Regions from separate parts of the Bordetella sp. FB-8 genome, predicted to be linked through region 2. Evidence: riboswitches for the same ligand, from Rfam matches in the RefSeq annotation. Region 2 holds a riboswitch; the other holds the start of a gene.
What was found. A riboswitch is a leader RNA that binds a small molecule or an ion and turns the genes downstream of it on or off. The one in region 2 is predicted to bind glycine.
Positions count from the first base shown of each region.

Region 1 (14,566 bases), 750 kb from region 2:
AGGACAGCAGCGCCGAGGTAGTGGGTTCGGTCGTCCAGGCCACGTCCACCCGCTTTTGCTTCATGGCCGCGATCAGCGTGCTGCCCGCCCCCACCGGCAGCAGCGCGTAGTCGCCGCTGGACAGGCCGCCCTCCTTGGCCAGGTATTGCGCCAGAAAGCCCGAGGACGAACCCAGGGCGGTCACGCCCACGGTCTTGCCCTTCAGATCGGCAAAACTCTTGATGGTGCCGGCCTCTTCGCTGCGCACCATCATCATGGCCCCGGGCACCCGCCCGAACTGCACGATCGATTCGATGAACTTGCCCTTGCTCTGCAGGTCGATGGCGTGGTCGTAGAACCCAACCACCGCCTGCACCGCGCCGGCCACCAGTTGGTTCTCGGCGCTCACGCCCGCCTGCTGCGACTGCAGCTCGACATCCAGGCCCTCGTCCTTGAAGTAGCCCAGCCTCTCAGTCAGCTTGGGCGCCAGGTAGATGATCTTGTCGATGCCCCCCACCATGATGGTGATCTTGCCGCTGTCGGCCGCACGCACGCCGCTCGAGGCAAGCAGGGCGCCGACCAGAGCGCCGACAATACAGGCATGACGGAACCGTGTACGCATTGTGAGTCTCCCATTAGTTTCTTAATAAAACGCAATATTTTGGTAATCAATTGAAATATATCAATGGATTCAAGTGCGAATTCTATGTATTTTTAAGCTTCTTGTGCGATTTTATTAAGTTTATTTTAAGAAAAATCCTCCAGCATAGTCCTTAGCATGAACAAACTCCGGAACGAACCTCCCCTGCATCGCGTACAGCTGCGCATGCGCGCATATCGTGGCGAGGACATCGCGGTTGGGCCCGGCAAGATCGCCCTGCTGCAGGCCATAGCGCACACGCATTCCATCAGCGCGGCAGCACGCGAGTTGGGCATGTCGTATCGCCGCGCGTGGCTGCTGGTCGACGCGCTGAACCGCTCGCTGCGCGAACCGGCCGTTGCGACCTCAACCGGAGGCGCGCGCGGCGGCGGCTCCGTGGTCACGCCCAGCGGCCTGGCCTTGATTCAGTGCTATCGCGCCATCGAAACCACCGCCGCTACGGCCGCGGCAGCGCATATCGAGGCGCTCAAGCGTATGCTGGCGCCATAGCATCACCCTCCCATCCCACTTGCAGGAGGCCGCCATGAAACAAGTCATCGCCTGCATCGACGGCGCCACCCGAACGCCGGGCATTTGCGACTACGCCATCTGGGCAGCCGGTCGGCTCGACGCCGACCTGGATTTCCTGCACGTCACCGAAAAAACGCCCGACTATCTTCCGCTTGCGGAATTAACCGGCAACGTCTGGCTCGGCACACACGAATCCCTGCGCAGCGATCTGACGGACCTGGAGCGCCAACGCGAGGACCTGCTGCAGGAGCAGGGCCGGCAATGCCTGCAGATGGCCCTGGAGCGGGCGCGCAGCCTGGGGGCCACCCGCATCGCGGCCAAACAGCGTCAGGGCAATCTGCTCGACGTCCTGCTCGATATCGAAGCCGACGCGCGCCTTCTCGTGCTGGGCCACCACGAACACCCCGTCAAGGCTTCACGGCTCCTGCCCGACCATAGGCTGGAGAGTGCCGTGCGCGGACTGCACCGGCCCATCATGGTGGCCGGCGCCGTCTTCAAGGAACCGGTCAATTTCATGGTGGCCTACGACGGCAGTCCCACGGCGGACAAGACGGCGGACATGGTCAGCCGCAGCCCTTTGCTGGCCGGCCTGCCGGCGCACCTGGTCATGGTCGGCCGCACCTGCGCGGCGGCGCAGGCGGCGCTGGAGCGCACCCGCGTGCAATTGACGCGCGCGGGGTTCGCCGTCCAGGCAGTGCCGATTCCCGGCGAACCCGCGCAGGCGCTGGCCGATTACGCCGAAGAACATGGCATCGATCTGCTGGTCATGGGTGCCTACGGCCACGGCCGCATCCGCCATCTGATGCTGGGCAGCACAACCACGGCCATACTCGGACAGCTGCGGATGCCCCTTTTGATACTGCGTTAGCGCCTGTCAACACTAGAAGGAGCCACGCATCGACAGGCCCCCTGGGCTTGAGGCTCACATGGACAAACTCATCGTCAACACGGCGGAACGGCCCGGCGCCCAGGTCGCGTTGTTGGGATAAGCGGCCTGGTAATACGGTTTGTCGAAGATATTGTTGATGTTCAGCTGCAGATCCATGTTCCGGGCCGCACGCCATGTCACCGCTGCATCGAATTTCGCGTAGCCCGGCGTCCAGGTGCGCTTGGCTGTCGTGACCGATGCATAGACCAGGCTCGATAGTGTCACGCCCGCGCCGACATTGACCTTGGGCAATATGTCGTAACTCGTCCAAAGCGTGAAACTGTGCTTGGGAACCAAGGTCATGGGCGTGCCGGCAAGGCCGGCACCCGCCAGGGAAGGCCCCCCGCTGGTCGTGATCGCATTGAGATAGGAATAGCCGCCGAACACCTTCCACTTTTTGGTCGGACTACCGGCAAAGCCGAACTCAAAACCCCGCACCCGCTGCGAACCCGCGTTGACATAAGCGCCCAGGCCGTCGCTCACGATCGCGTTGGTCCGCTCAGTCTGAAACAGCGCCGTCGTGAGCGAAAGGCGCCTGTCGATCGCGTCCCACTTCGCACCGATTTCGATATTGCGCGAACGCTCTGGAGAAAGATTCTGGGTGGCAGTCGTCAGCTGATTGTTGCTACCGCTTTGGCTGGCACCGCCCAGGCCCGAGTTCGCGCCCGGCGGATTCGACGAGGTGCCATAGGAAGCATAGAGGCTCAACGCCGGAACAGGTTTGAACACCGGTCCGACTTGGTAGCTCAACAGAGTCGAATTGTTGCCAAGATTAGCGGCGGGAATCGATACGTTCGACGGCGCGGACACATATGGGTCCTGCTGCGCACGCACCCGGTAGTTGTCCAGGCGTACGCCCGAGTTAAAGAGCCAATGCTCGGAAATCTTCATGCTGTCGAACAAATACGCCGAGGCGATATTCGTGGTCGTGTACGTCGCGGGCCCTGGAAAGTTCATATCGCCGTTGAGCAGGACGCTTCCCGTCCACGGATTGTCCGGATTCCAGCTTCCGACAGGGGTGCAGTTGTCGATGACCGCACAGGTTGCGAAGCCCCGCGAGCCGTTCAAGCGCATATTGACTCCCGTCGAATCGCTCACCAAGTAGCCCGAATAGACGTCGCGCTCGTGGCTGAACTCCAGGCCTGTCGTCACGGTGTGGCGCATGCCGGCGAAATCGAACTTGCCGCTCAGCTCGGTCTGGTTGGCCAGGCTGTTGGTCGCGTATTTGCCGCTCTTGGCCTGCAAGGCAAGCATGCCTGCATACGGCCCGGAACTGATGAGCTGCGGATTGGTGGCGATGTAGTCAAGCGTCGAGCGGCCATACACAGTCGTGTTTCTGACCTTCCAGTCGTCGTTGAAACGATGCTCGACCTTCATCTGGCCCGTGTCGGACTGACCGTGCCGATAGTCGCGCGTGTTCAGACCGTAGAACTGACTGCGGTTGGTCGCGATCGGCGTGCCGCCATTGAGCCCGAACGGCACACTGAAATCCGGCATATCGTCGTTGTTCATGTGGTAGAAGCTGAACGTGACCGTGGTGGGCCTGTTCAGGCCGAACGCAATCGAGGGCGCCACGCCCCAGCGCTTGCTATAGATGTCCGTGCGGCCCGCCTGATCGGCGTCATGCCCCATCAGGTTCAGGCGAAACGCGCTGCTCTGGTCCAGCATCTGGTTCCAGTCGATGGTCGAGCGCCGATAGCTGTCGGTGCCCAGCCCCACGCTGCTGTTGAAGAAGTTATCGGCCCGCGGCGCCTTGGTTTCGATGTCGATGCTGCCGCCTACCGCGCCACGCCCCGCATAGACCGAATCCGGGCCTTTGATGACGCTGACGCTCTGGACATCGAAAGTCTCGCGGTTCTGCACGCCCGAATCGCGCATGCCATCCACGAAGATCGAATTGCGCGATTCAAAGCCGCGCAGCACCGGCCGGTCCGCGGAAGGATTGGCCGCCGCGTCGCCGCCCATAAAAGTGACGCCAGGCACCGTGCGCAATGCTTCCTCGAAGGTGGAAGCGTTCTTTTCCTTGATTATCTCCTGGGGAATCACGGTGATCGAGCGCGGCGTGTCGATCAGCGGCGCCGTGAACTTGTACGATGGCAGCGACCGCGTCTGCAGCTCGGAGATGGCCGACGCATTGACCTGCACGGCAGGCAAAGTCGCCGCGGCATCGCCCCCCGCGCCGGCTTCAAGCGCAGTGGGGCCGGCCTGCGACGCGAAAGCGCCTGTCGAGGTCGAGGAAGTCACCTGCGCCACCGCAGGCATTGCGCAAAAAAACCCATAAGGGAACGCAAGAAGCGTAGCGATTGCGCCTTTCTTGAACAGCAAGGAAGTAGTCATGGTGTGTAGCGGCGGTTGGTCCATCCTGCCTTTGATCCCCGGCAGATTTGTTAATAGAAATACGAATGATTTTTATTTACTATTTTGGGGAAATATACAGCAATAAATTCGAATCCGGTAGATAGGCGGCGCAAAAGCGCACCGCGCCTTATGCGAGGCGCGGTGCGTGCGGTACGACTTATTCGATCAGGTCGCTCGGCGTGTCATGCCGGATGGCCAGGCGCGGGGCAGCGTCAATTCGAGGACGGCACGGCCCCGGACGGGAGTGCGGGAGAATACGCCGGCGCTTTCGCCGGCATGGCTCGCAAGGCCTGCAGTGTCTTCAGGCCGGCGCGGCCATCGGCCGGCAGGCCCAACTGCTGCTGCACGGTCTGCAGCGCCTGGTGCGTGCGCGTGCCAATGATGCCGTCAGGCTGGCCAATATCGTAGCCCTGCTGTATCAGCAGGGTCTGGAGTTCGCGCCGCTCGATGCGCGACAGGCCTGGGTCGTCCGTCGGCCAGGGAACGACGAAGGAGCCGCCGCCCTTCAGACGATCGGACAGGTGCGCAATGGCCAGCGCGTAGTTTTCGGACGCATTGTAGGAATAGATGGCATCGAAATTACGCGTCACCAGGAACGCCGGCCCCTGGGGGCCGGCCGGCAGCAGCAGGCCTGCCATGGGATCGCCCGCCGGCAGAGGCTGGCCGTCGGCCCGCTTGACGCCGCGCGCCGTCCAGTACGACACGGGACGCTTGTTGCGGCGTCCTGCGCTGGCTGTACTCATACCCCCCGGCAGGATCACCTCAAAGCCCCAGGGCAGGCCGGGCTGCCAGCCTGCTTTCCTGAGGTAATTGGCCGTCGAGGCCAGGGCATCGGGCACACTGTCGATTAGATCGGGGCGGCCAGTGCCGTTGAAATCGACCGCCAGGCGCAGATAGGTCGAAGGCATAAACTGCGTTTGGCCGAAGGCGCCAGCCCATGAGCCGACTAGTTTTTCGGGCGCGATGCCGTCGTCCTGCACGATTTTGAGCGCATCCAGAAATTCGCCGCGGAAGTAGCCCTGCCGACGGCCGAAGCACGACAGGGTAGACAGCGAAACAAGCAAGGGCCTGCCGCCCTGGATCTGGCCGTAGTTGCTTTCAATACCCCATACCGCGGCAACGACAGCCGCATCCACGCCGAATTGCGCCTGGACGCGGTCGAGTTCGGCGCGCCACTTCGCCATGGCGGCAAGGCCGTCATTCACGCGCTCCTGGTCCACCAGGCCCGCCATGTAGTCCCATACGGGTTGTACGAATTCGGGCTGTGCGTCCAGAAGCGGCAATACCGTCATATCGGGTGAGAGCCGCGCTGTCTGGGTGTCGTAGGTCGATGCCGATACGCCGCGCTTGAGCGCCTCGGGCTTGAGCGCGGCCAGGCAGTTGCGAAAGGCGCCGGGGTCCTGCGCCGGGAAGGGTTCTTGTGCGCCGGCCGTGGCGCAATACAGGCTTGCCGCGAAAGTCAGTATGAGTACAGGGGTAAGGGATCGAAGCATCATGCGACCGATTCTAGCGCCCGAATGGCCTCTTGCTGGTTTTGACTAGAGCGCCTGCAGTTCCGCTTCGCTAAAGCCTGCGGCGCGGCGCGCCTCCAGGTTGAACGGGCCGCGCAATTTGGGGGCGCCATGGCGTTGCGCCAATTCGGCATACGCGGCGATGGGATCGAGGCCGCGCCGGTCGCACGCATGCCGGTACCAATGATTGCCTATTGCCACATGCCCTATCTCGTCTCTCAGAATGATGTCGAGTATGGCGGCTGCCTTCATGTCGCCCGCGCCAGCCAGTTTGCGCCGTATCGGCGGCGAGGCATCCAGGCCGCGCGCTTCCAGCGTGCGCGGCACCAGGGCCAGGCGGGCCAGTAGGTCGCCGCGCGTTTTTTCGGCCATTTCCCACAGACCGTTATGCGCTGGAAAGTCGCCGTAGGCGTGGCCCAGCGTGGCCAGGTGCCGGTTGAGCAGGTCGAAGTGATGGGCCTCTTCGCGCGCCACGCGCAGCCAGTCGCGGTAATACGCCTCGGGCTGGCCGTCAAAGCGCCAGATGGCATCCAGCGCCAGGTTGATGGCGTTGAACTCGATGTGCGCCAAGGCGTGCAGCATGGCGGCCCGGCCTTCGGGCGTGTGAACCGGACGCGGCGCCAGTTGCTCGGGCAACACCAGCTCGGGCCGGACCGGGCGGCCAGGCAGGCCTGCCGGTTCCGCCAGCAGCGCGCAAGGATCGACGAACGCGGCGTCATCGATGGCGGCCACCGCCGCCAGCTTGTCGGGCCAGTCCTGGACCTGCAGGGCCCGCAGCGCCTGCTCACGCAGGTCCGGGCCGGGGCAAAGGGAACGCATAAAAACCGAGAAAAAAATCGATATCCGCAATTTAGCATCCCCTCCTTTCGGACGCCGGATCGCCGGATCGCTCAAACGTAAAACGCCAGGTCGGGCGGCAGCCAGACGTGGGCGCAGCGCAAAGCCTCCTTTATCATTGCCGCATGCCACTCTCGGATTCGTTCCATCTGGAAACATCGCTGCAAGCCTTCGAGCCCTCGCAATGGAACGCATTGGCGGGCGACCAGCCTTTCGTGCGGCACGAATTCCTGTCCGCCCTGCACGAAACGGGCTGCGCCGCGCCGGACACCGGCTGGACGCCCTACTTTCTGGCGCTGCGGCGAAGCGGCACGCTGGCTGGCGCCGTGCCGCTCTATCTCAAGACCCATTCGCGCGGCGAGTACGTATTCGACTACGCCTGGGCCGAGGCCTATGCGCGCCATGGGTTGACCTACTATCCCAAGTTGCTGTCGGCCGTGCCCTTCACTCCCGTGACCGGCGCTCGGCTACTCGCCTGCAACCACGACGATCGCCTCGCCCTGGCTCGCGGCCTGATTGATATGGCGCGCCAGCTCGGACTCTCGTCCCTGCATCTACTCTTTCCTCGCGACCAAGATATGGCGGCCCTGCGCGAGGCCGGTTATCTGCTGCGTGAAGGCGTGCAGTTTCATTGGCGCAACGCGGGCTATTCGGGCATGGACGACTTTCTTGCCGCCTTGAATCACGACAAGCGCAAGAAAATCAGGCAGGACCGCAAGAAAGTGGCGCAGGCCGGCATCCGCTATCGCTGGTTGCGCGGCCGGGATATCGATGCGGCTGCGCTAGATTTCTTCTATGACTGCTACTGCCGCACTTATTACGAGCATGGCAACCCCCCCTATCTGAACGCCGCGTTCTTCCAGCGACTGCACGAACAGATGCCCGATACCATGGTGCTCGTCCTGGCGGTAAAGGACGACGCGCCCGTGGCCTCGGCGCTGAATCTGCAAGGCGGGGACGCGCTTTATGGCCGCTATTGGGGCAGCACGGTCTTTGTTCCTGGCCTGCATTTCGAGACCTGCTATATGCAGGCCGTCGAGTACTGCATCGCCAACCAGCTGGCGCGCTTCGAAGGCGGCGCGCAGGGCGAGCACAAGATCGCCCGCGGCCTGCTGCCCACACCCACCTGGTCGGCGCATTGGATTGCCGATCCGCGCTTTGCCGATGCGATAGAGGACTTCCTGCACCGTGAAACCGCAGCCATACAGAACTATCTGTGCGAGCTCGACATGCATGCGCCATTCAAACGCGCTGTCGCCACATGATGCGTTGACTGCGATGCGGTGCGCTTGCCCGCCGCCCCACCCTCTGCAGAACCGACCCGAGCGCATACCGCGGTATAAACAAGACCTGAAAATCAGTGAGTTTTAGTAATGACCCGGGTTCATGACGATATTTTCACGTTGTATAGTGCCCGCCAGATTACGTATGCGGTAGCCCCAAAAAGCACGGTGAAAGATGGAGCCCTCAGATTTTTTTTTGCTGTATGTTGTGCTGTTCCTGTTTCTGGCCGCTCTGACCGTGGCAGCGCTGATCATCATTGCGCTCAAGAAAGAGCAAAAAGAAAACCCGATCCCCAACATCGTCGCAGAACCCTCCGGCAACATGGTTGCGCCCCCTGGCAACAGGGTTACGCCCCCTGGCAAGCACAAGCCGGAAGATCAATACCAGGAAAAGCGCGCCGCGGTCGCGGCACTGCGCGCGGACATCGACCTGGCACTCAATACCATGGAACGGCAGGGCAGCATGTCTCCGCAGCAATGTCTGACCGCGGTCGAGCAGGTATATCAGGGCTGGCTCAAAAAAAATTCGACCCTGTTCCCCGAAACGCAAGGCAAGGTCTCCTTACTGGGCAAGAAGGCCGGGCTATGGAGCTACCGGCTTCCCAGTGAGCTGGAAAGCCTGGTGGCGAAGCTGTCTGGGTGACCCGGCCCGTTATTCGGCGACACAGCTTGTGGCCTCGATCGCGTATTGCTAAGCTAAGCGCGTTCTTGCACGCTACTTGGAAGAGATCGCCCGGCCCGGGCGGCGCCGACGGAGCAACCACCCCGGAAACTCTCAGGCAAAAGGACCTCGCAGCGGGAACATCTGGAGAGCGGCGCGCCCGTTAAGGCAGCGTCCACCGAAGGGGAGCCCGTGCGGCAAGCGCCGGGCGAAACTCTCAGGTACATGGACAGATGGGGTAGCGATGCCGGCGTACATCCGCCGGCGACCTCAACCTACTCTGGATCATGCCATGTCGCGAATTGCCGTCATCGGCGCCGGTATCACCGGCGTCACAACCGCCTACGCCCTCGCCCGGCGCGGGCACCATGTCACCGTCCTAGAACGCCATCGATATGCGGCGATGGAAACGTCGTTTGCGAACGGCGGACAGCTGTCGGCGAGCAACGCCGAAGTCTGGAACAGCCGCGCGACCGTATTCAAGGGCCTGCGCTGGATGTTCACGCGCTCAGCCCCGCTCCTGCTGAATCCTCGCCCCAGTTGGCACAAATACAGCTGGATCGGCCAATTCCTGTGCCAGATTCCGAACTATCGCCGCAATACGATCGACACAGTCCGCCTGGCCATTGCCGCGCGCGAGCATCTGTTCTCGATCGCGCAGCGCGAGGGCATCGCCTTCGATCACGAACAGCGCGGCATCCTGCATTTCTATGCAACGCGACACGAGTTCGAGGCCGCGACGAAGGTCAATACCTTGCTGCGCGAAGGCGGACTCGAACGCCGCCCGGTAACCCCAGACGAGATCCGCGCCATCGAACCCACTTTACATGGGCGGTTCTACGGCGGCTTCTTCACCGAATCCGATTCGACCGGCGATATCCATAAATTCACGCAGGGCCTGGCCCAGGCCTGTGAACGCCTGGGCGTCGAATTGCGCTACGACGCACCCGTCATCTGCGTGCGGCAGACGACCGACGAAAAAATCGCCGTCACGGCACAATGCGACGCGCTGCCGGAGACGTCGACCTTCGATCGCCTGGTCGTCTGCGCAGGCGTCGGCAGCCGCGCGCTCGCCGCGCAGGTCGGCGATCAGGTTAATGTTTACCCGGTCAAGGGCTATTCGATCACCGTGCATCTGGACGATGCACAAAGCCGGGCCGCCGCGCCCTGGGTCAGCCTGCTCGATGACAAGGCCAAGATCGTCACCAGCCGCCTCGGAGCGGAACGGTTCCGCATCGCCGGCACCGCGGAATTGAACGGGGAAAATCGCGATATCCGCGCCGACCGCATCGAACCGCTGGTGCGCTGGGCGCGCAGCCACTTCCCGGGCATATCGACCTCGCGCGTCGTGCCTTGGGCGGGACTGCGGCCAATGCTGCCGGACATGGTGCCCAGAGTCGGCCGCGGCCGGCGCCGCCATGTCTTCTACAACACGGGGCATGGACACCTGGGCTGGACGCTCTCGGCGGCGACCGCCGAGGCGGTGGCGCAACTCGTGTCCGACGACGCCGCTTCCGGCACTTGCTCGATGCAGGCGGCGCGCGGACCCGGCTAGGAAAGCACAACGCCGTGTCCGTCGGCATGAACGGGCACGGCGTTGCCGGATCAGGCGCGGACTAAACGCGCCTGGGCCAGGGTCAGGTCTTGGCGCCAATCGGCAGCACGGTGCGGCCGTACGCCTCGTTGACCACGTCGGCGGCAGACAGGTAGAACGCCAGGAACGCGGTGATCAGGCCCATGTAGCCCCCCAGATGCCCCGCGGCGGGCATGCCCAGGCCGTCGCCCGCCGCAAGCAGGAAAAACGTGATCCACAGCGCCAGAAAGATCAGCTGCAGAACCCGCGGCGAGCGGAAGGTGGCCAGCCACATGTAAAACGTGAAAACACCCCAAAGCAGCAGATACCAGCCCACGAACGTTCCCGGCACCTTGCCGTGGAAGAACACCACGAACAGCGCGAACGACCACCAGAACGCGCCGTAGCTCATGAAGGCGGTGAAACCGAAGGTGTTGCCGCGAGGCACCTCCATTAGACCGGCGATCATCTGCGCCGTGCCGCCGAAGGCGAACGCGCAGGCCAGCACCAGGCCAAGCGACGCGCCGTCGAACCAGCCCGCGTTGATCATGCTCAACAGCCAGGTGGTCAGCGCGAAGCCAGCCAGGCCCAGCGGCGCGGGATTTGGAAATTTAAACGAGGAAGCAGTGCTCATGCGGGTGTCTCCGTAATTTATGTTTTAGTTACCACGTGGCTGGCGCATGTCCGTGATACGGACACGAGTCACCGCATTTCACATTACTCAAATTGGCTTACAAATCAGTGAATTCGACCCAAATGGATTGCCCCCGAACGGGCTGTCCGCAAAACCGGGAAGAAAGTGTGGCGCGGCCCCCTCAATTCCTGAGTATGCCCCCGGCAGTGAACCCGCCGTCGACGCAGATCACCTGTCCGGTCACATAGCTCGAGCGCGTCGGGTCCAGCAGCCAGTCTATGGTGCCGCTCAGTTCTTCCGGCCTGGCGTAGCGTCGCTGCGGCAGCATGCGCATCCACGATTCGCGCGAGGCCGCGCTGTGCATCTTGGCGACCAGGGGCGTATCGACCGGACCCGGCGCGACGACATTGACGCGGATGCCGTACTCGGCCAGCTCCACCGCCATCACGCGTGTCATGGTGATGACGCCGCCCTTGGACGCGCCGTAGGCCGTGCGGTCCACATTGCCGCGTATGCCCGAAACTGAAGCGATATTGACGATGGAGCCCTGCCCACGCTCGCGCATGCGCAATGCCGCCTGCTTGGCCACATTGAACGTGCCGATCAGATTGACCTCGAGCATGCGTCGCATGAGTGCGGCGTCGGTGTCGAAGAAAGAGGCCTCCTTGCCTATGCCGGCCGAACTTACCAGGCCGGCCAGCGGTCCGAAGTCCGCGTTGGCGGACAGCACGTCGCCGATCTGATTTTCGTCGCACACGTCCATGCGCACACAGCGCACGCGTTCTGCCGGCAGTTCCCGGGCTGCGGCATCCAGCGCCTCTTGCGAGATATCAGCCGCCAGCACCTTCCACCCTTCCTGGACCAGGCCGCGCGCGACGGACAGCCCGATGCCTGATGCACCGCCTGTCACCAGCACGGCTTGCTGCTTGTTTTGCATCGCCTCCTCCATTTTTTAGGGCTTCCGAGGCCGCTAGGACGCGGCCTGCAGGGGCAGGCAGCCGCGTTCGGCCAGCGCATCGCGCACCAGTTTCTTGGTGATCTTGCCGTAACCCGAGCGCGGCAGGGCATCCCAGAAGAAGATTCGACGCGGCAGCTTGTAGCGGGCCAGCTTGTCTTGCAGCCAGCCCTGCAGCTGGGCCTCTTCCAGGCGGTGCCCTTCGCGCAGTACGCAGACCATCACGCCCACTTCGCCCCAGACGGGATCAGGCACGCCCAGCACCGCGACCTCGGCGATGGCCGGGTGCGTCAAGGTCTTTTCTTCGATCTCGCGCGGATAAATATTGGAGCCGCCGCAGATGTACATGTCCGACTCGCGCCCGGTGATGTAGACGTAGCCTTCGTCGTCCATATGCCCCAGATCGCCGGTGCGGAACCAGCCGTTGCGGAAAGACTTGGCGTTGGCCTGCGGGTTGTTGTAGTAGCCTGCGAACACGGCGGGACCGCAGACGCATATCTCGCCGGTGGCGCCCGGCGCGACTTCGCGGCCTTCGCCGTCCTGGATCTGGACCTGCATGCCCGTGCGCTCGTAGCCGCACGTGCCGATGCGCGCGTCGGGGCCATCCTGCACCTGATGCAGACGCGGCGGAAATACGGTGATGTTGCCCGTGACTTCACCCAGGCCGAAGTATTGCACCAGCACCTTGCCCAGCTTGTCCAGGGCACGCTTCTGGTCTTCGCGGTACATGGGCGCGCCCGCGTAGATCACATAGCGCAGGCTGGAGTGATCCCAGGCGTCGACCGACGGATGTTCGACCAGCATCTTGACGATGGTGGGCACGGTGAACATATTGCTCACCTTCCAGTGCTGCACCAGGCGCCAGATGTCGTCCGGATCGAAGCGGCTGCCCTCGGGCAGGATGCTCACCGCAGCGCGCGCCACCTGCGTGATCAAGTGTATGCCCGCGCCGTGCGAAAGCGGCGCCACTACCAGGCTCGCGTCGTCTTCGGTCGTACCGGGCATCAGGTCGCACAGGTGGTTGGTCATCACGAAGGCCATCTGCCCGTGCGTGAGTACCGCCGCCTTGGGGCGGCCGGTAGTGCCCGAGGTGAAGAAGAACCAGCAAGGATCGTCGCGCTGCACGTCGGCCGTGGGCAGGGGCTGGCCGAGGCGACTGTCGATCAGAGCATTGACCTCCACTGAGCCGAAGTCGCCCTGGCCGATGCGCACCAGCAGGCGCAGATCGGGCACGGCTTGCGCCACGGCACGCGCATGCTCGGCGAATTCGCCCTGACACAAGAACGCCACAGCCCCGGAGGCCTCGGCCAGATAAGCGGCTTCGTCCGGCGCAATGCGAAAGTTGGTGGGTACCCACACCGCGCCCAGGCGGAACACCGCGAACATGATGACGATCAGCTCGACGTTGTTGCGCGAGTGCATCAGCACCCGGTCGCCCTTGCCGATGCCCAGCTGCGACAAGGCGCGCGCCAGCGCGGCGGTGCGGTCTTCGAGTTCGCGCCAGCTCACGGTGGCATCGCCGCAGACCAGCCCGGGCTGGTCGGGATGGCGGCGAGCCGCCTGCGTGAGGAACGTCGCGAGGTTCATGACGCGCAGCGAGACCGGCGCCAGACCGCCCAGCGGGGTCTGCTGCTGACTTGCCGTGGCCACCTCGCTCATTTGCGGCGCTCCAGGATGCTGACGTAGTTAGTCACGGCTGCCCCGCCCATATTGAACACGCCCGCCAGCTTGGCGCCGGGCACCTGCATGGCGCCGGCTTCGTTCATGAGCTGCATGCAAGCCAGCACGTGCATGGACACGCCCGTGGCGCCGATGGGATGCCCCTTGGCCTTCAGGCCGCCCGACGCGTTGACCGGCAGCCGTCCCGTCTTCTCGGCGATGCCTTCGCGCACCACCTTGTAGCCCTCGCCCGGCGCGGCCAAGCCCATGGCTTCGTATTCGAGCAATTCGGCGATGGTGAAGCAATCGTGGGTTTCGACCAGGCTCAAGTCATCCAGGCCGATCCCTGCCTCGTCCAGGGCCTGACGCCAGGCGCGCCGAGCGCCTTCCAGAGTGGTGGGGTCGCGCCGCGACAGCGGCATGAGGTCGTTGACGTGGCTGCGCGCGCGAAAGCCCACGGCGCGCGCCAGATCGCGCGCGGTTTCTTCGTCGGCGATCACCATGGCCGCAGCGCCGTCGGACACCAGCGAACAATCGGTGCGGCGCAAAGGCGCGGCCACATAAGGGTTCTTGTCCGACACTTCGTTGCAGAATTCAAAGCCCAGATCCTTGCGGATCTGCGCATAGGGGTTGTCCACGCCGTTCTTGTGATTCTTGGCGGCGATGCGCGCCAGCTCCTCGCTGCGGTCGCCATAGCGCGCGAAGTACGACTTGGCGATCTGGGCAAACACCCCGGCAAATCCGCCCGTGACATTGGCCTCTTCCTTGCGATAGCTAGCGCTGAGCAGGATGTCGCCGACGACGGGATTGGGCTGCGAACTCATTTTCTCGGCGCCCACCACCAGCGCGATGCGGCCGCGGCCGGCCTCGATGAAATCCATTGCTGCATGAATGGCCGCCGAACCGGTGGCGCACGCATTTTCCAGCCGAGTGGCGGGCGTATAGGCCAGGGCCGGTTCGGACAGGGCGACCAGCGCCCCCTGGAAGTCCTGTTTGTCGAAGCCGTTGTTGTAGACG
Region 1 covers NZ_KB907784.1:2,640,721-2,655,286, reverse strand. Annotated here, with positions in the region: gene H143_RS20630 (ABC transporter substrate-binding protein) at 1-601, opposite strand, end outside; gene H143_RS0112715 (winged helix-turn-helix domain-containing protein) at 758-1,129, shown strand; gene H143_RS0112710 (universal stress protein) at 1,164-2,018, shown strand; gene H143_RS0112705 (TonB-dependent siderophore receptor) at 2,073-4,415, opposite strand; gene H143_RS0112700 (lytic murein transglycosylase) at 4,649-5,932, opposite strand; gene H143_RS0112695 (ferritin-like domain-containing protein) at 5,975-6,766, opposite strand; gene H143_RS0112690 (GNAT family N-acetyltransferase) at 6,910-8,049, shown strand; gene H143_RS0112685 (hypothetical protein) at 8,243-8,710, shown strand; glycine riboswitch at 8,778-8,868, shown strand; gene H143_RS0112680 (D-amino acid dehydrogenase) at 9,021-10,283, shown strand; gene H143_RS0112675 (acetate uptake transporter family protein) at 10,366-10,935, opposite strand; gene H143_RS0112670 (SDR family NAD(P)-dependent oxidoreductase) at 11,117-11,872, opposite strand; gene H143_RS0112665 (acyl-CoA synthetase) at 11,906-13,549, opposite strand; gene H143_RS0112660 (acetyl-CoA acetyltransferase) at 13,546-14,566, opposite strand, start outside.
Region 1: another riboswitch for glycine. It lies ahead of H143_RS0112680 (D-amino acid dehydrogenase); the one in region 2 lies ahead of gcvT (glycine cleavage system aminomethyltransferase GcvT).

Region 2 (14,566 bases):
AAATTCCCGGGCTTCGAGACCTATATCCACGGCCTGGCCGAGGACATCGGGCCGGACGGCGAGAGGCGGTTCTACGTGGATTGCCTGATCGAGGACTGACTCGGTCGGGTTCTCGACTGAGCTGAGCCTGTTGAGTTCTTGATCCGTCCCAGCTTGCCGCAGACGGCTCAAGAACTCTATAGCAACCAGGCCGCTGATCTTGTCCAGGGCCGGCGCGCTCATCACGACAAAGGCATGCCCTCGAACAGGGGATAGAGAAAGCCCACGGTCACGAAAGTCGCGCACAGCTGCGGGTTGAATTTCGCGCGTTCGGCGATGCCGCCCGAGACAATGGCCGGGATCGCCGCCGCGAAAGTCAGAAGAAAAAAACGCACCCGCTGATGGGCGTTGTGCTGCGCCGGGGCATTCGCGTCGCTGGTGAACTGCACGCCGTAGGCGGTGGTGTAGCCGATAAAAAAGTAGGCGATGGTCGATACCGGGAAATCGACCAATATCTTCACGAGCGCGTTGACTTGGGTTTTCTTGCGGACCGTGCCTAATTTCAGGAAAGCCAAGCCCGCGGGCATGGCGGACACCCTGCCCGTGTGAAGGGTCGACCGGAAGCCTCGTTTCGGTGCCCAAGCCTCAGTTCGGTGGTTTATTGAATTGATTTGCCGCCTTGCGCCAGCTGGCGCAACTGCCGCAGGGCTTCGTCGGTCAGGTCGATGCCCGAAGCGCGCGCGGCGCGTTCGCGTTCATCGCGTCTTGCGCCGGGCAGGCGCACCTGCGCATCCTGCAGCATGGCGGCGACCAGCGTCTCGATGCGCTCGAAGAAGACCTCCTGCCCGGCCAGCGCGCGCGGGTCGATGACCAGGAAAGCCTGGCCGATCCGCGGCCGGTTGCCTTCATCGGCCAGGAAGGAATCGGCCTCGAATCCGAATCGGGCGCCGGTCAAGGCGCACGCCAGCAGTTCGACGATCAACGCCAACATTGCGCCCTTGACGCCGCCTGCCGGCAGCATGCTGCCGGCCATGCCCGCCTTGGGGTCGGTGGTAGGCTGGCCGTCGGCGTCCAGCGCCCAGCCCAATGGAATGGGCTGGCCGTCGCGCGCGGCGACCATCAGCTTGCCTCGCGCCGCCGCCGACAGCGACAGATCGATCAGCAGCGGTTCGGCTTCGCGGCGCGGAAACACGGCGGCGATGGGGTTGGTGCCGAACAGCGCACGCCTGCCCCCCCAGGCCGGCATGGCGGCGGGGGAATTGCTGAAAGCCAGCCCCACCATCCCGGCCTGTGCGATGGCCTCCAGGTGCAGCCCGGCCGCGCCGAAGTGATGGCTGTTGGTGACGCCGGCGAAGGCGACGCCCAGGCGCGCCGCGCGCGCCACCGCTTCGCTCACCGCCAACGCGCAAGCCGGGAACGCCAGGCCGTCGGCGGCGTTCACCAGCAGCCCGGCGCCATGCTCGTGCAGAATCACCGGCAGCGCGGCGCCGTCGACGCGGCCGTTGCTCAAGTGCGCGCAATAGGCGGGAACGCGCGATACGCCGTGCGAAGCCAGCCCCTGCGCCTCGGCCCTGACCAGTGCCTGCGCAGTCGAGCGGGCCATGGCGGGCGAAGCGCCGTGGGCGCCCAGGGCCTGTTCGGCCAGTTGCTCAAGTTCGTCGAATGCGATGCGTGCCATGGTGAGAGATTCCGATAAAAAAAGCGCGGACGGGTGGGAGCTTCAGGCGTGCAGGGCCTCATCCACGCGCTGCGCCACCAGGCTGCAGACGCGTTCGTTGGCTTCCTGCGTGAGGCCTGCGATGTGAGGCGTCAGGATCAGATTGGGGGCGTTGGCCAGCGGGCTGTCCGCCGGCAGTGGCTCCTGTCCGAAGACATCGATCGCCGCGCCGCGCAGCGCCCCGTGCCGCAGCGCCGCGGCCAGAGCGGCCTCGTCGACGATACCCCCGCGCGCCGTGTTGATCAGGATGGCGCCCGGTTTCATGCGCGCCAGGCGCGCGGCGTCGAACAGGCCTGCGGTCTGGGGCGTCAGGGGAACGTGCAGGCTGACGGCGTCGCACTCGGCCAGCAGGTCGTCCAGCGCCAGGGGGCGCACGCCAGTCTCGGCCCAGACGGGCGCGCCGGCATCCAGCATGGGGTCGTGCGCGGCGATTTTCATGTCCAGTCCGCGCGCCAGGCGCGCGGTCAACTGGCCGATGCCGCCAAAGCCGACGATGCCCAGCGTGCGGCCTTGCGCCTCCAGCCCGCTGGACAGGGCCGTGCGCGGCCAGGCGCCTGCGGCCACCTGCGCGCTGTGGATGTATGCGCCGCGCAGCAGCGCCAGCGTCGTCGCGATCACGTATTCCGCCACGGCCCGCGCGTTGGCGCCCGTGGCGGGAATCACCCGCACGCCGCGTTCGGCGCAGGCGGGCAATTCGATGTTGTCCAGGCCCACTCCCAGGCGCCCCACCGCGCGCAGCCGCGGCGCGGCAGCCAGCAGCGCCGCGTCGACCCGGGTGCGGTTGCGCACGATCAGCGCGTCGGCTGCCTCGCAGGCCTGCAGCAGCGCATCGCGGCGGTCCACTAGGTCGGGGTCGTAGCGCACGGTGTGGCGCGCCGCAAGCATCGCGACGGCGGCGTCGTCCATGAATTCTGAAATGACGATCAGCATGAGAGGGGTCCAGGTCGAGGGAGAGGAACGGGTTCAGGAAGTGTGGATGCCGGACTCCTGGATGACCTTGCGCCAGGTCTGCACCTGCGTGTCCAGGTATTTGCCGAATTCAGCCGGGCCGCGCGGCTGCGGGATGAAGCCCAGGCGGGTCATGTCGCGCTGCATGGCCGGCTTGTCCATTTCGGCCACGATTGCCGCGCTCGCGCGCTGCACGATGTCCGCCGGCGTGCCGGCGGGCACCATGATGCCGGTGAAGTTTTCCACGATGAGGTCGGGGATGCCGGCTTCGGCCACGGTCGGGACATCGGGCACGTCCGGACTGCGCTGGTGCGTGGTGAGCGCCAGCGCCCGCAGCGTGCCGCTTTTGACGTATGCCAGGGATTCCGGATAGTTGGAGAACACCACATCGATCTGCCCGCCGATGAGATCGGTGAGCGAGGGGGCGCCCCCCGTGTAGGGCACATGTGTGAACCGGGTGCCGGTCAGTTTCTCGTACAACGCCAGCGTCAGGTGCGGCGGCGAGCCGTTGCCGCTGGAGCCGGCGGTGAGCCGTTTGGCCTTGGCGGCCTTGAGCAGATCGCCCATGGTCTTGATCGGACTCTTGGCATTGACCACCACCATCATGGGCGATGCGGCCAGGCCGGCCAGCGGCGCCAGGTCCTTGAGCAGGTCGTATCCCGAATTCTTGAACAGCGTGGCGTTGGCCGCGTGCGTCATGGTGATGGCCAGCCAGGTGTAGCCGTCGGGGCGGGCCCGCGCCACAAAGGCGGCGCCGATGTTGGCATTGCCGCCGGGCCTGTTCTGGATGATGAGGTTCCAGCCATGATTCGCACCCAGGGCCTTGCCGACCAGGCGGGCGGCCACGTCGGTCAACCCGCCGGGCGGAAACGGCACGACGTACTGGATGGGCGATGTGGGCCAGGAATTCTGTGCCAGGGCGGCCCGCAGGGGCAGGCTGCCTAGCAGGCCGGCCGCGCCGGCGACGCGCAGTACGCGCCGCCGATCCTTGTCGACCAATGCATGAACGTTGTCTTTCATGTTGCTCCTCCATAGTGGTTTGGGTCTTTCCGGGCTTTGCCGCAGTCGCCCTTGCGGGCGCTCAGGCGCGGCGCGGGTTCTCGCACGGCGCAGCGCGCCGGGGTCTGTCGCCCCGGTCGCCGCTGCGCCGTTTCGGCCGATCAGGCGCTCTCGAACAGGCGCGTCAGCACGAACTCCCGGTGGCCCAGCGCCTCGGCGGCGGTCCAGCGGCCGTTGGCGGTGGCCAGCATGCATTCGAGCAGCATGTCGCCAGCCTGATCCAGGTCTATCTGGCGCTGCAGCAGGCCCGAGGTATCCACGTCGATGTGCTCGGACATGGTGCGCACCGTGCGCGGATTGGCGCAGATCTTGATGACGGGCAGGATGGGGTTGCCGATGACGTTGCCCTGCCCGGTGGGAAAGAAGTGCACCGCGAAACCCGAGGCCGCGCACAGCGTGACCATCTCGGCGGCGGCCGACGACGAGTCCATGAACCACAAGCCTTTGCCGGTGGGCATCTCGGCCTTGTCCAGCACGCCGTCGACGCGGCACTTCTTGCCGATCTTCTGGATGTTGCCCATGGCCTTTTCTTCGATGGTGGTCAGGCCGCCGGCGATATTGCCCTTGGTGGGCTGGGACTCGGACAGGTCGCTGGTCTTCCAGCGGTCGATCATGTCCTGGTAGCGGTTGAACATGAACATGAAGCGTTCACGCACGGCATCGTTGGCGCAGCGCTTGGCCACGATGTGTTCGCCGCCGGTGATCTCCGATGTTTCGCCGAATACAAGGGTATTGCCCGTCGCGTACAGCTTGTCGAAGGCGTTGCCGACCGTGGGGTTGGCGCCGCAGCCGGATGTGGTGTCTGACTCGCCGCACTTGGTCGACACCCACAGTTCGGAGAGCGGGCATTCGACGCGCCGCAGCGCGGTGGCGTAATGCACGTATTCCTTGGCCTGCTTGGAGGCGCGCATGACGGTGTCGTGGTCGCCGTGCAGTTCGATGCTGAATCCCGCAACGGGCTTGCCGGTGGCGGCGATGCCCTCGACCACGCGTTGGGTCCAGCCTTCCTCGATGCCGATCACGACGACGGCCGCAACGTTCGGATTGCAGCCGGTGCCGATTAGCGTGCGAAAGTGCAGCTCCAGGTCTTCGCCGAATTGCAGGCGGCCATAGGGGTGGGGCAGGGCCAGTGTGCCCTTGATGTTGTGGGCGACGGCCTCGGCCGCGGCATTGGAGATGTCGTCCACGGGCAGCACGATGACGTGATTGCGCACGCCCACGCGACCATTGTCGCGCCGGTAGCCGTGAAAGGTGGTGGATGGGGTGATGATGGCCATGTTGGAGAATCCTGTGGGTCGGGTATGGATGACGGACGGCAAGCCGGCCTACCAGCGCTTGGTCTTGATGTTGTGGACGTGGGCATGCTGGCCCGCCTGGATCGGCGCCACCACTTTGCCGATGTCCTCCCCATACTTGTAGACCGTGTCCCCGACCGCCATGTCGGCGAGCGCGACTTTGTGCCCGATGGGAATGTCCTGGCGGGCGCGGACCTGAACGATGCGGTCCTCGTCCATGACCCAGGCGTTCAGTTCGGTTCCCGCGGTCAGGCCTTCGACCACGACGACGGCCACGGTGTCTTTGGCCTCGTGCAATACGGCATGAATCATTTTTTCCCTCCTTGATCGATGTGACTGCCGGCCGCTCTACGGCCGGCTCGCCTGAACATAGTATTCAGTCATATCGCATGAGTCAACTAGATCATCTATATGAGTTGTATGATTTGAAAGGAGCCTGGGCGCACGGCTACACTGGGCGCTGAAAAATGCCGAAAAATCTGAAGCACGCAATGGATCTGAGCCCCCTTTCCGAGGCACCGCCCGACGCGCCTTTGTACGAACAGGTCAAGCACGCCCTGCTGATGGCGCTGATGCGCGGAGAGTGGACCCAGGGCGGGGCGATCCCACCCGAGAAGCAGTTGGCCGTGCGCTTGGGCGTGTCCATCGGCACGCTGCGCAAGGCCGTCGACGATCTCGTCGCCGAGAACATCCTGGTGCGCCGGCAGGGACGCGGCACCTATGTTGCCGAGCACAGCCGCAACGCCCATTTCTTCAAATTCTTTCGCATCGTGCGCCAGGACGGGCACAAGTCGTATCCCGTGACCACGCTGCAGCGCTTTGGCCGCGTCCGCGCATCCGCGCTGGTACGGGAAAAGCTCGGCCTGGCCAGCGGCGCCTATGTATTCGAGTTTTCCAATGTGCTCGCGCTCAACGGCGATGTGGTGCAGGTCGACGACATCAGCCTGCCCGAGGCGCGCTTTACGGGGCTGAACGAGCGGCAGCTGCGCGAGCGCGTCAGCACCTTGTACAGTTTTTACCAGGAATTTTTCGGCGTGAACGTCATCGCCACCGATGAAAGGCTGCGCTGTTGCGTGGCCCAGGCGCAGCATGCCGCCTGGCTGGGCGTTGCGCAAGGCGCTTCATTGCTGGAAGTGCGCCGGGTGGCCTATTCGTACAGCCGCCAGCCGGTGGAGTGGCGCATCTCGCGCGTCAACACCGAAAACTACGAATACCTGGGACAGGATACGACCCAGCTCTGAGGCGGGGATGGCCTGCCGGGCGCGCCCGGCGTCAGAACCGCTCGATCGAGAATGGCCTGAGCACGCGCTGGTCGTCGGGCCGGCCGGCCATGGCGCCGGCGATCAGCCTGCCGGTATTGGCCGATCCTGTCAGGCCCAGATGGCCGTGGCCGAAAGCGCACCACAGCCCAGGCCGACTGGGCACCGGGCCCAGCACCGGCATGGAGTCGGGCAGGCAGGGGCGGTGCCCCATCCAGGTCTGCGCGCTATCGACATCCAATGCCGGCAGGCCGGCGCGGGCGTGTTCGCCCAGCAAGCGTGCGCGTTTCATCGAGGGCGGGCGCGTCAGGCTGCCGAACTCCACCGTGCCGGCCAGGCGCAGGCCGGTTTCCATGGGCGTGATGAACAGCTTGCGGTCGGCCAGCACGACCTGATGCGCAAGTTCGAGATTGGGCCGGGCCAGCTGCAGGTGATAGCCGCGTTGGCTTTCAAGCGGTATCTTCCATCCCTGCGCGGCGAGCAGCGGCCCGGACCACGCGCCGGCGCAGACCACCACGCGTTGGGCCTGCCAGCGGCGCGTGCCGTCCGACAGCGTCCAGCCTGAAGCATCGGCCTGCAGCGACTGGATGGGGGCGGACACGAAGGTGGCCTGCATGGCGGCCAGGCGCGCCGCCAGGGCCTGGGCATAGCGCAACGGGTTGGCCACCCATCCTTCGGTGGGCAGGAAGACGCCGACGCGGTAGCCCGGGCCGACCTCGGGCTCCATGGCCTCGATGGTGGGGCGGCTGACCTTTTCCAGATGTAGCCCGTATTGCTGCTTGAGCGCCCATGAGGCCTGGTCTTTGGCGTAATAGGCTTCGTCGGGATAAAGGTGCAGTTGGCCGGTGCTGCGGATCAGCTCGCTCTGGCCCAGTTCGGCGGCGATCTGGGTATGCGCCTGCACCGAGCCGCGCAGCAGCTCGGACAGGGCCGCCGCGATGGCCCCGACGCGCTCGGGTCTGGATGCCGCCACGAAACGGGCCAGCCACGGTGCGATCTGCAGCCAGTAATAGGGCGGCACGTGCAGCGGTCCGCGCGAATCCAGCAGCATCGAGAAGGCGGTCTTTAGGATGCCGGGCGTGGCCAGCGGCACCACCGAACGCGAGGACAGCGCCCCGGCGTTGCCCGACGAGCACTGCGATCCCGCGGGATTGGGGTCGAACAGGGTGATGGCGTGACCCGCCTGGCGCAGGCTGTAGGCGGTACACAGGCCGACGATGCCGGCGCCGACGATGGCGATGCGTTCGCCTTGCTGCATGAGAGATCCCTTGTCGCGTGATACGCGTGGCAAGCAATGATAGCGTTCCTGCGGCGGCGGCGCGTCGCGATCTGGTCAAATAGCGCCATGAGCGATTCCTTCGACGTTGCCGTGATCGGCGCCGGCGCGGCCGGCATGATGTGCGCCGCGGTGGCGGGCCTGCGCGGCCTGCGCGTGGTGCTGATCGACCACGCTGCGAAGCTGGCCGAGAAAATCCGCATTTCGGGCGGAGGCCGCTGCAACTTCACCAACATCGGCGCTGGTCCGGGCAATTTCCTGTCGGAAAACCCCCATTTCTGCCGCTCGGCCCTGGCGGGCTATACGCCGCGCGATTTTCTCGATCTGGTGCGCAGCCATCGCATCGCCTGGCACGAAAAGCATCGCGGCCAACTGTTCTGCGACCAATCCAGCGCAGACATCATTGACATGCTGCGCGCCGAATGCGGGCAGGGCGCCGTGGCCTGGCGCATGTCTTGCGCAGTACGCGAGATCGCGCGCAGCGATGCGGGCTACGAACTGCGCACCAGCCTGGGCCTGCTGCGCGCGGCCAAGCTGGTGATCGCCACCGGCGGCATGGCCATTCCGCAACTGGGCGCCACCGATTTCGGTTTGAAGGTGGCGCGCCAATTCGGTCTGAAGGTCGTCGAGCCGCGTCCCGCGCTGGTGCCGCTGACCTTCGACGCGGCGCAGTGGCAGCCTTTTGCGGAACTTTCCGGCGCGGCGCTCGAAGTCGATCTGCAAACCGGACAGGACAAGGCCGGCGGCCGCTTTCTGGAGGACCTGCTGTTCACGCACCGCGGCCTGTCGGGACCCGCCATCCTGCAGATATCGAGCTACTGGAATCCCGGCCAGGCCGTGCAGATCGACCTCGCGCCAGGGCGCGACATGGCCGAAGAATTGTTGGCGCTCAAGCCCGGCAGTAAACAACAGTTGCAGACCGTGCTGAGCGAACGGTGGCCCCGGCGGCTGGCGGAAGCCTGGTTGCGGGTCGCGGGCGTGGGCGCCGGCGCGAGGCTGGCCGATATGTCCGACAAGGCCTTGCGCGCATTGAGCGAACGCATTCACCGCTGGCAGCTCGTCCCCATCGGCACCGCGGGCTACAAAAAAGCCGAAGCCATGCGCGGCGGCGTGGACACGCGCGGCCTGGACCAGAAGTCTATGCAGGCCAAGGCCGTCCCCGGCCTGCATTTCATCGGCGAGACCGTGGACGTCACCGGTTGGCTGGGCGGCTACAACTTTCAATGGGCCTGGGCTTCGGGCGTGGCTTGCGGCCGGGCGCTGTAAACGGGGCGGGAGCGCGCCCGAACGAACCCGGGTTTTCCCAGGCAAGAACCCCAGACAAGCCGGTTATACTGCGCCCTGCTGTGATGCAGGGTGCGGGAGAGAGCGGACGCAAGTCCGCCGCCGAAGGCGCAATTCGCCCGGAATCGCTCAGGTAACCCATACCGCACCTGCCCGGCGTCCACATCGGCGCCGAAACAGCACTCTGGAGAGACCTGGCGCCCTGTGATTGCGGGCCGCCCAGGCGCCGAAGGTGCAAACCCGCCGTTCCCAGCGACGCGGGGCAACTCTCAGGCAAAAGGACAGAGGGGCGGAACATCGGCCGGTGACGCGAGTCGTCCGGAGCGCTTTCCGCTTCCGTTGCCGGCATTGCGTAAATCGACCGTAGCCACGGAGTCTTCCCGCATGTCCGCACCTTTGCAGCGCACCCCGCTTTACGACGCCCACCTCGCCGCCGGCGCCCGCACCGTCGATTTCGGCGGCTGGGACATGCCCGTCAACTACGGCTCCCAGATCGAAGAGCACCATGCCGTGCGCCAGGCCAGCGGCATGTTCGACGTGTCGCACATGCTCAACGTCGACGTGACCGGCGACGGCGCCTACGACTTCCTGCGCCGGCTCGTCGCCAACGACGTAGCCAAGCTCACCACGCCGGGCAAGGCGCTCTACAGCTGCATGCTCAATCCGCAGGGCGGGGTGATCGACGATCTCATCGTCTACTTCTTCGCCTCCGATGCCTGGCGAGTGGTGGTCAACGCCGGCACGGCCGACAAGGACGTGGCCTGGATGCGCCGCGTCGCCGCGTCGGGCAAGTTCGAGGTGACCATCACGCCGCGCCGCGACCTGGCCATGGTGGCCGTGCAAGGCCCGCAGGCCCGCGCCAAGGTCTGGGCCGTGCGCCCGGCCTGGAAGGCCGCCACGGAAAACCTCACGCCCTTCTCGGGCGCGGCATTGGACGGCGACACGCTGGTGGCGCGCACCGGCTACACCGGCGAAGACGGCTTCGAGATCGTGCTGCCGGCCGGTGAGGCCACGGCTTTCTGGAACGACCTCGCCGCCGCGGGCGTGCGGCCCTGCGGCCTGGGCGCGCGCGACACGCTGCGTCTGGAAGCCGGCATGAATCTTTACGGCCAGGACATGGACGAACTCATCCATCCCGACCAGGCCGGGCTGACCTGGACGGTCTCGTTCAAGGACGCCGCGCGCCGCTTTATCGGCCGCGATGCCATCGAGCAGTTCGCCACGCCCGCCGCCTTCCTGGGCCTCAAATTGCGCGACCGCGGCGTGATGCGCTCGCACATGAAGGTGCAGACCGCGCTGGGCGAAGGCGAAGTCACCAGCGGCACCATGTCGCCCACGCTAAACGTGTCGGTGGGATTTGCCCGGCTGCCCGTCGGTGTCAAGCCCGGCGACGCCGTGCAGGTCGACATCCGCGGCAAGTGGGTGCCCGCCCAGGTTTGCAAGCTGCCTTTCGTGCGCAACGGCAAAGCCGTCGAGCACGCCTGATTTCATCGCTCAATCCCAATCCTTTTCTCCAGGAGCTCACCCCATGAGTCTGCCCACCGATCGCAAGTACACCGAGTCCCATGAGTGGGTGAAGGCCGAAGACGGCGTCTTTGTCATCGGCATTACCGACAACGCCCAGAACCAATTGGGCGACATCGTCTTCGTGGGCGATGTCGATGTCGGCGCCAAGCTGGGCGCGGGCGACACCGCCGCCGTAGTCGAATCGGTCAAGGCCGCTTCCGACATCTACGCGCCGGTGGCCGGCGAGGTCGTCGCCTTCAATGACGCGCTGGACGCCAATCCGTCGGCCATCAACGAATCGCCCTACGAAGCCTGGATCTTCAAGATCAAGCCGAACAACGCCGCCGACGCCGACGCCCTGATGGATGCCGCCGGCTACGCCGCGGCCAACGGCCTGTAATCGACGTCGTAAGACGGCCGCGCCGGCCTGGTCCGGTGCGGCCCGCACCCCTGTTTCCGAGATAGCCCCCATGCCGAGCGCCCTGGACACCCATACCGATTTCATTCCCCGCCATATCGGCCCCAACGAGGCCGATCAGGCCAAGATGCTGGCCGCGGTGGGCAGCCCCAGCCTCGATGCCCTGATCGGCGAAGTGGTGCCTCCGGGCATCCGGCTGGCCCAGCCCCTGACCCTGCCCGCCTCGCGCGACGAGGCCGACGTGCTGGCCGAACTGCGCGGCATGGCCGGCAAGAATCAGGTCTTGCGCAACTATATCGGCCAGGGTTACTACGGCACGCACACGCCCAACGTCATCCTGCGCAACATCCTCGAGAACCCTGCCTGGTACACGGCCTATACGCCCTACCAGCCCGAGATATCGCAAGGCCGGCTGGAGGCGCTGCTCAACTACCAGACCATGGTGGCCGACCTCACGGGCCTGGACATCGCCAACGCTTCGCTGCTGGACGAGAGCACCGCCGCCGCCGAGGCCATGACGCTGGCGCGCCGCAGCGCCAAGAGCAAGAGCAATGTTTTCTTCGTGTCCAAGCACTGCCATCCGCAGACCATCGAAGTGGTGCGCACGCGCGCCGAGGGCCTGGGTATCGAGATTGCCGTGGGTGACGAGTCCCAGGAACTGCCCGAGTGCTACGGCGTGCTGCTGCAGTATCCGCACAGCCTGGGCGGCGTGAGCGACTACCGGGCGCTGGCCCAGTCCGTGCATGCGCAGGGCGGCGTGGTGGCCTGCGCCACCGACCTGCTGGCCCTGGCCCTGCTGGCCGCGCCCGGCGCTTGGGGCGCCGACATCGCCGTCGGCTCGGCCCAGCGTTTCGGCGTGCCTTTCGGCTTCGGCGGGCCGCACGCCGGCTTCATGGCCTGCAAGGACGCGCACAAGCGCAACCTGCCCGGCCGCCTGGTGGGCGTGTCAAAGGATGCGCAAGGCAACTACGCGCTGCGCCTGGCGCTGCAGACGCGCGAGCAGCACATCCGCCGCGAGAAGGCCACCTCCAACATCTGCACCGCCCAAGTGCTGCTGGCCGTGATGGCCGGCATGTACGCGGTCTGGCACGGCCCGGTCGGCATCGCGCGCATTGCCCAGCGCGTGCAGCGCTATACCGCCGTCCTGCGCGAAGCGCTGGTCATGCTGGGCGTGCGGGTGGGCAACGACACCTTCTTCGACACCTTGCTGCTGCATACCGGTTCGAACACCGGCGCCATTCTGGCCGCCGCCGAGCAGGCCGGCATCAATCTGCGCCGCGTCAGCAGCACCAACCTGGCCGTATCGCTCGATGAGACCGTGACGGCGCTGGATCTGCAAGCGCTGGTGAACGTCTTTGGCGCCGGTTTGCAAAAAAGCGTGGGCATGCTCAGCGTCCAGGCGCTGGCGAGCAAGGTCGCCAGCGGCATTCCCGCCGCGCTGCGCCGCGAGGGCGCCATCCTGTCGCATCCGGTCTTCTCGAGCGTGTCGTCCGAGACCGACATGCTGCGCTACCTGCGCAAGCTGGCCGACAAGGACCTGGCGCTCGATCGCAGCATGATCCCGCTCGGTTCGTGCACCATGAAACTGAACGCCACGGCCGAGATGATCCCGGTGACCTGGCCCGAGTTCGCCAACCTGCATCCCTACGCGCCGGCCTCGCAGAGCAAGGGCTATCGCGAACTGATCGAGCGCCTGTCCGCCGCGCTGTGCGAGATCACCGGTTACGACAATATCAGCCTGCAGCCCAACTCGGGCGCGCAGGGCGAGTACGCGGGCCTGCTGGCCATCCGCGGCTACCACCGCGCCAACGGTCAGGCCCAGCGCAATATCTGCCTGATTCCGTCCTCGGCGCACGGCACCAACCCCGCCTCGGCCAACCTGGCCGGCATGGATGTGGTGGTGGTGGCGTCCGACGACAAGGGCAACGTCGACATCCCCGACCTGAAGGCCAAGATCGCGCAGGTGGGCGACAAGCTGGCGGCACTGATGATTACCTACCCGTCCACGCACGGCGTGTTCGAGGAAGCGGTCGTCGAGATCTGTGATCTGGTGCATGCCGCCGGCGGCCAGGTCTACCTGGACGGCGCCAACATGAACGCCATGGTCGGACTGGCCCAGCCCGGCAAGTTCGGCTCCGACGTCTCGCATCTGAACCTGCACAAGACCTTCTGCATTCCACACGGCGGCGGCGGACCGGGCGTGGGTCCCGTGGCGGTGCGCGCGCATCTGGCGCCCTTCCTGCCCGGTGTGCTGGACGCCCAGGGCAAGCTGCCCGAAGGCAGCAAGACCGGCCCTGTGTCGGCCGCGCCTTTCGGTTCGGCCAGCATCCTGCCGATTCCCATGGTGTACATCGCGCTGATGGGCGCCGAGGGCCTGAAGCAGGCCACCGAGGTGGCCATCCTCAACGCCAACTACATTGCCACGCGCCTGAGCCCGCACTATCCCGTGCTGTATTGCGGCCGCAACGGCCGCGTGGCCCACGAGTGCATTCTCGACCTGCGCCCCCTCAAGGATGCCACCGGCATCTCGGGCGAGGACGTGGCCAAGCGCCTGATGGACTACGGCTTTCATGCGCCGACCATGAGCTTTCCCGTGGCCGGCACGCTGATGATCGAGCCCACCGAGTCGGAAAGCCTGCACGAGATCGACCGCTTCATCGCCGCGATGATTTCCATCCGCCAAGAGATCGCCCAGATCGAACGCGGCGAACGCGATGCCCAAGACAACGTGCTCAAGAACGCCCCGCATACCGCGCAGATGCTGCTGGCCGAAGAATGGCACCACGCCTATCCGCGCCAGCAGGCCGCCTATCCGGTGGCCAGCCTGCGCGAGAGCAAGTACTGGCCGCCGGTGGCGCGCGTGGACAATGTCTACGGCGACCGCAATCTGGTGTGCTCGTGCCTGCCCATCGAGGCGTATGCTTGAGGCTGTAGCGATGCCCGAGCCCGGGCGCGAGTCCGGGCCTTGACGAAACAAAAGAGGCGGCCGCGGCCGCCTCTTTTCATGTGCACGGGAACAAGGCGGGGGATATGGATAAAGGCTTCATCGTCAGGTCGGTCCGGCAAGCGGACTTCCCATTGTGGAAGCTGTTATGGGACGGCTACAACGCGTTCTACGGCCGAGCGGGCGTCACGGCGCTTGATCCGGAGATAACCGCGACCACGTGGAGGCGTTTTTTCGACGGCTACGAACCCATGTATGGGCTCGTAGCCGAGAGCGAAGAGGGCGGTCTGCTGGGGCTGACGCACTACCTGCTTCACCGCAGCACGACGCAGATCGGGCCCAACTGCTACCTGCAGGATCTCTTCACCGCCGAGGCTGCCCGCGGCAAAGGCGTGGGCCGCGCGCTCATCGAGGCGGTCTATCAGCGCGCTGCCCAGGCCGACGCCGGCCGGGTGTATTGGCAGACCCAAACGCACAACGCCACGGCCCGCAGGCTTTACGACGCCGTGGCGGAAGATTCGGGCTTCATGGTTTATCGCAAACTGATGCCGTAGGCATTGAATCGGGCGCACAGTATGGCAATCGAGAAAATCCGCCTGGACAAATGGCTGTGGGCCGCGCGCTTCTACAAGACGCGCAGCATTGCCGTCGATGAGATCGGCAAGGGGCGGGTCCATGTGAACGGCGCGGTGGGCAAGCCTTCGCGCGAAGTGGGGCCTGGCGACCTGGTCAGCATCCGCAAGCAGGATCTGGTGTTCCATATCGAGGTGCGCGGCGTAAGCGGCGCGCGCGGCCCGGCGCCGGTGGCGCGCCTGCTGTACGAGGAGACGCCGGAGAGCATCAAGGCGCGCGAGCGCGCCGCTACGTTGAGAAAACTGGCG
Region 2 covers NZ_KB907784.1:1,886,825-1,901,390, forward strand. Annotated here, with positions in the region: gene H143_RS0109025 (arginine/lysine/ornithine decarboxylase) at 1-99, shown strand, start outside; partial or broken gene H143_RS0109030 (ammonium transporter) at 234-575, opposite strand; gene H143_RS0109035 (Ldh family oxidoreductase) at 638-1,657, opposite strand; gene H143_RS0109040 (hydroxyacid dehydrogenase) at 1,700-2,626, opposite strand; gene H143_RS0109045 (tripartite tricarboxylate transporter substrate binding protein) at 2,660-3,664, opposite strand; gene H143_RS0109050 (UxaA family hydrolase) at 3,805-4,980, opposite strand; gene H143_RS0109055 (UxaA family hydrolase) at 5,029-5,310, opposite strand; gene H143_RS0109060 (GntR family transcriptional regulator) at 5,490-6,239, shown strand; gene H143_RS0109065 (FAD-binding oxidoreductase) at 6,271-7,515, opposite strand; gene H143_RS0109070 (NAD(P)/FAD-dependent oxidoreductase) at 7,603-8,799, shown strand; glycine riboswitch at 8,883-8,973, shown strand; glycine riboswitch at 8,992-9,112, shown strand; gene gcvT (glycine cleavage system aminomethyltransferase GcvT) at 9,202-10,302, shown strand; gene gcvH (glycine cleavage system protein GcvH) at 10,346-10,723, shown strand; gene gcvP (aminomethyl-transferring glycine dehydrogenase) at 10,794-13,667, shown strand; gene H143_RS0109090 (GNAT family N-acetyltransferase) at 13,772-14,239, shown strand; gene H143_RS0109095 (RNA-binding S4 domain-containing protein) at 14,267-14,566, shown strand, end outside.